Regions from separate parts of the Leucobacter sp. GX24907 genome, predicted to be linked through region 2. Evidence: riboswitches for the same ligand, from Rfam matches in the RefSeq annotation. Region 2 holds a riboswitch; the other holds the start of a gene.
What was found. A riboswitch is a leader RNA that binds a small molecule or an ion and turns the genes downstream of it on or off. The one in region 2 is predicted to bind thiamine pyrophosphate.
Positions count from the first base shown of each region.

Region 1: linked by a shared signal. The riboswitch ahead of ACUYV6_RS11320 (3-oxoacyl-ACP reductase) and the one ahead of ACUYV6_RS06525 (thiamine ABC transporter substrate-binding protein) in region 2 are both predicted to bind thiamine pyrophosphate.

Region 1 covers NZ_JBSGPD010000007.1:2,718-4,914, reverse strand. The annotation lists gene ACUYV6_RS11330 (SOS response-associated peptidase family protein) at 1-321, shown strand, start outside; gene trxA (thioredoxin) at 422-817, shown strand; TPP riboswitch at 871-965, shown strand; gene ACUYV6_RS11320 (3-oxoacyl-ACP reductase) at 1,058-1,903, shown strand; gene thiD (bifunctional hydroxymethylpyrimidine kinase/phosphomethylpyrimidine kinase) at 1,893-2,197, opposite strand, start outside.
Region 2 covers NZ_JBSGPD010000003.1:298,820-301,016, reverse strand. The annotation lists gene ACUYV6_RS06525 (thiamine ABC transporter substrate-binding protein) at 1-1,019, opposite strand, end outside; TPP riboswitch at 1,014-1,124, opposite strand; gene ACUYV6_RS06520 (cell division protein PerM) at 1,237-2,197, opposite strand, start outside.

The DNA.
Region 1 (2,197 bases), on a different contig from region 2:
TCTCCAGCATCCTGGTATCGCGAGAAGGGTCGAGATTTCGAGCTCCCCGGCGGCGAGGCGTTCGGCATCGCGACGATCACGCGTACGGTCCCGATACCGGGCGGTGCACAGCTCGTCACCTACTCGCTCGTCACCCGGCATGCGGTCGGCGAGGCAGCGGACACCTGGCATCGGATGCCGCTGATCCTGCCCCGCGACGCGCATGACCGCTGGCTCGACCCCGCCCAGACCGGTGATGAGGAGTTGGCCGAGTGGGCGCTGCGCGAGTCGGAGGGCATCTCGCAGGCGATGACGAGGGTGACCGATGACATGCTGTTCTGATGCGGCGGAAGCCCCTGGTCGTCGAGAGGCCCAGCATGTATCGTGGCGGCTCAGGATCCCGACGAAAGGACAGGGGGGCGCCTGCCGGGCGCGGAACACTATGAGCACCATCGAGATCACCAAAGACAACCTCGAAACCACTCTCGAGAACAACGACATCGTCGTGCTCGACTTCTGGGCGGAGTGGTGCGGCCCCTGCCGAGCGTTCGGGCCGGTCTTCGAGAAGGCATCTGAGAAGCACGACGACCTGGTGTTCGGCAAGATCGACACCGAGGCGCAGCAGGAGCTCGCCGCGATGTTCCGGATCTCGTCGATCCCGACGCTCATGGCGTTCCGCGATGGGATCGGCGTGTTCGCGCAAGCCGGAGCCCTGCCCGAGGCTTCGCTCGAGCAGCTGATCACCGGAATCCGCGGGCTCGACATGGATGAGGTGCGCAAGCAGGTTGCCGAGCAGCAGTCGGGCGGCCAGCAGTCGGAGGCGCAGCCGGCCGAGTAAGCGGCAGGGCACGCGGACTGCGTTCGCGTGCCAGCGGGCTGTGATAGAACAGAGGCAGTGACACGGGGTGCCGCAACCGGCGGCTGAGACCACACCCGTCGAACCTGATCCAGTTAGCACTGGCGAAGGGATGTCCTGTATGTTCGCGATGCCTGCGCAGCCTCGGCGCGCGCTCTCACCCCGCACCACGGGGCGATCGATCTGGGTACCCTTCGCCGCCGAACCGAAGGAAGCCCGACGATGACCGCCCAGAACACGACCGCCGAGACGCCAGCACCCGCCTACGCCGCACCCACGTGCACCGACGCTCCTTCTGAGAGCGCCCTCCCGATCAACCGCCAGCTGGTGCTGGTCACTGGCGGGGCCCGCGGGCTGGGGGCCGCGATCAGTGAGGCCTTCCTCGGGGCCGGCGCGAGCGTCATCGTCAACTACCTGCGCTCGGAGACGGCCGCGCAGCAGCTCGTCGAACGCTTCCCCGAGCGGGCAGTCGCGCTCGCCGCAGACGTGCGGGATCCTCAGCAGGTCCGTGACCTCGTCGCTCGCGGCACCGCGCACTTCGGGCGACCCGTGACAACGCTGGTGAACAACGCGCTCATCGACTTCTCCTTCAACGGAGACGGCCGACCGAAGGCCGACGAGATTGCGGCGGAGGAACTCGCGGCGCAGTTCGTCGGCTCCGTGCAGGCGCCGGTGGCGCTCATCCAGACGGTGCTCGACGGCATGCGCGAGCACGGCTTCGGACGCATCGTGAATATCGGCACGAACCTCTTCCAGCACCCCGTGGTTCCGTACCACGATTACACCGCTGCGAAGGCCGCGCTGCTGTCGATCACGCGAACGTTCGCCGACGACCTCGGTCAGTTCGGCGTCAACGTCAATATGGTGTCGGGTGGTCTGCTGCGCACAACCGACGCTTCGGCTGCGACGCCTGAGGCGGTGTTCGACGCGATTGCGGCGGGCACTCCGCTGCGGCGCGTGACGACCCCCGCCGAGCTCGCCGACACCGTGCTGTTCCTCGCGTCGCCGTGGGCGCGCGGAGTCACGGGTCAGAATCTCATTGTCGACGGGGGTCTGGTCAAGGGGTGAGGCCGTCGCCGTGCCAGAGACCGGCGAAGTGGTGGATCGGCCCATGGCCCGATCCGACCTCAAGTTCGTCTGCGGCGGCGAGGCTCTGCGTGAGCCACGCCTTCGCCTCTCGCACGGCGGCCTCCCACTCCCCATGACGGGCGACCCGCGTCGCGATCGCTGAGGAGAGCGAGCAGCCGGTGCCGTGAGTGTTGCGCGTGCGAACGCGCTGCCCCGAGACCTCGACGATTCCCCCGTCAGGGGCGACAAGTGCGTCGACGGCCTGCTCATGCCGGGGGGCCGAAGCGTTCGCTC
Region 2 (2,197 bases):
TCGCGGCCGGCACCGATCTCGGGAGCGGGCAGGTCGTTCGGCTCGCTCGGCAGCGGAGCGAATTCCTCCCACTCCTCCGGCAAGTATGCGCCGTCGTCGACTGGGTAGACGTACATGCTGTCGGCGATCGTGTCTTGGAACTCACGCGAGACCAGGTAGTCGACGACCGCCTGCGCCCCCTCGGGGTTGGCGGCACCGGCCAGCACTCCGGCATATTCGATCTGCGAGGAGCAGGTATCGAGGAGCGCCTTCGTCGTGGTTTCGGATCCGTCCTCGGTGACCGTCCAGGCGGGCGACGAACTGTACGACAGGACGATCGGCGACTCGCCGCCCTCGCCGCCTTGCGTGAACTGACCGTTGTAGGCCTCCGTCCAACCCTGCTCGATCCGTGCGTCGTTGGCCGCCAGATCGGCCCAGTAGTCGGCGAAGCCGTCTTCGCCGAACTTCGCGACCGTGCCGACGAGGAAGGACGCTCCTGTCGACGACGATGCGGGGTCGAGGAGCACGGTCAGGCCCCGGTACTGCTCATCGGTGAGATCATCGTAGCTCGTGGGCTCTGGCAGGTCGTGATCTTCAAACCACGCAGGATCGATGTTGATGCAAGTGGCTCCCTGGGTGACAGGAGTGAGCGAGCCTTCTTCGTCGTAGAGCAGCTCCTCGGCCCCTTCGGGCAGGGTGTCGGGAACGTATGGAGTGCTCACTCCGTCGGCAATGCGCGAGGCGAACACGTTGTCGATACCGAAGAACGCGTCAGCGATCGGAGCGCCCTCGGTGAGTACGAGCTGGCTCGAGAGCTCTCCGCCATCACCTGCCGAGACCACTTCGACGTCGTAGCCGGTCGCGGCACTGGCTGCCGCAGCGAACTCCTCGTTCGGGAACGAGTCATGCACGACCAGCGTGACCTTCTCGTCACCGTCCCCGCTAGTCCCTTCGGACGAGCCTGAGGCGCACGATGTGAGCGCGAGGCCCAGGACTGCGGTCGCCGCGATCGATACGGTGAGTGAACGTGCAAGCGTCATTGAGGGCTTCCTTCCTCCGCTGGTATGAACCAGATCAGGTTGAACGGTCGAAGCTCGCGTAGCTTCCTCTCAGCCCGCCGCGTGCGGACCCCCGTGGATTGCCCCTCCACCTTAGCCGCTGCCCGACCGCCGCACCAATCGTGATGCCAGAGCATTCCGCGTTACCCGACTTCGAGAGCACTCTCTGCCCTCGGGTCGCTCGCTGCCTTCGGAAGCACTACTCCGACTTCGGAGGTGCGTCACCGTCCCAGGAGAACGCGCGCAGGAGGGCTTCCTCTTCTTCGGGAGTGAGCTGGCTGTCCGCCGAAACATCGAGCGGCGGCAGGTCGTTCGGAACAGTGTCCTCCGAAGTCGAGCCCTCCGGAGAGGTATGCGCATCAGCGCCATCGTCAGCCGCCTCAGTGCCGTCGTCGGTCGCCTCGGCGGCATCGGCGCGAACGGATGCATCGATCTCGACATGTTCCTCGTCGAGGCCCGATTGCTCGTCGTGGGCCGCCCGTTCGTGCTCCGCAGTGTCCTGGTTCACGACGACCGGGTAGCGCTCTTCCTCGGAGTCGGGTTCCGGTGCGCGGCCTCGCGCACCGCTCCGGGATTCGCGCACACGGCGCGCGAGTGCTTCCATCCCGGCGCCGGATGCGGCGATCCCGGTCGAGACTCGATCTCGGCTGGCATCGCGCACTCGAGTGGCGACGGCGGGAACCGTGCTGCGGATCCGTTCCGCATCGATCCGCCCGACAACGGCGCCCACCAGCAGCCCGACGCCGAGCTCCGCGGCGATCAGCCCTCCGACCTTCCACGCATCAGCACCGGCGACCGAAAGCCGATCCGGTCCCAGCGATCCGGAAGCCAGCATCACCGCACCGGCGATCACGAGCCCGATGAGCAGCGACGCGATCACCGGAACCGCGATCACAACCGACCACGGTGCGCCGCGTAACCCGCTCAAGCGGGAAGAGAGCACGCCGATCCCGATTCCAAGTACGACGACGAGCATCGGGGCGAGGAGCGCCGCCGGACCCCATCCCTGCGGTAGGGCTCCCAGTATCGGCACCGCAGGCAGCGGCCCGACGAGCGTATCGAACGGCGAGACCAAGGTGCCCTCTCCGAGCGAGAAGCCCGCGCCGCTGAACCATGACACACCCCAGATCAGGAGCACTGGCAGGTACATGAGCTGCACC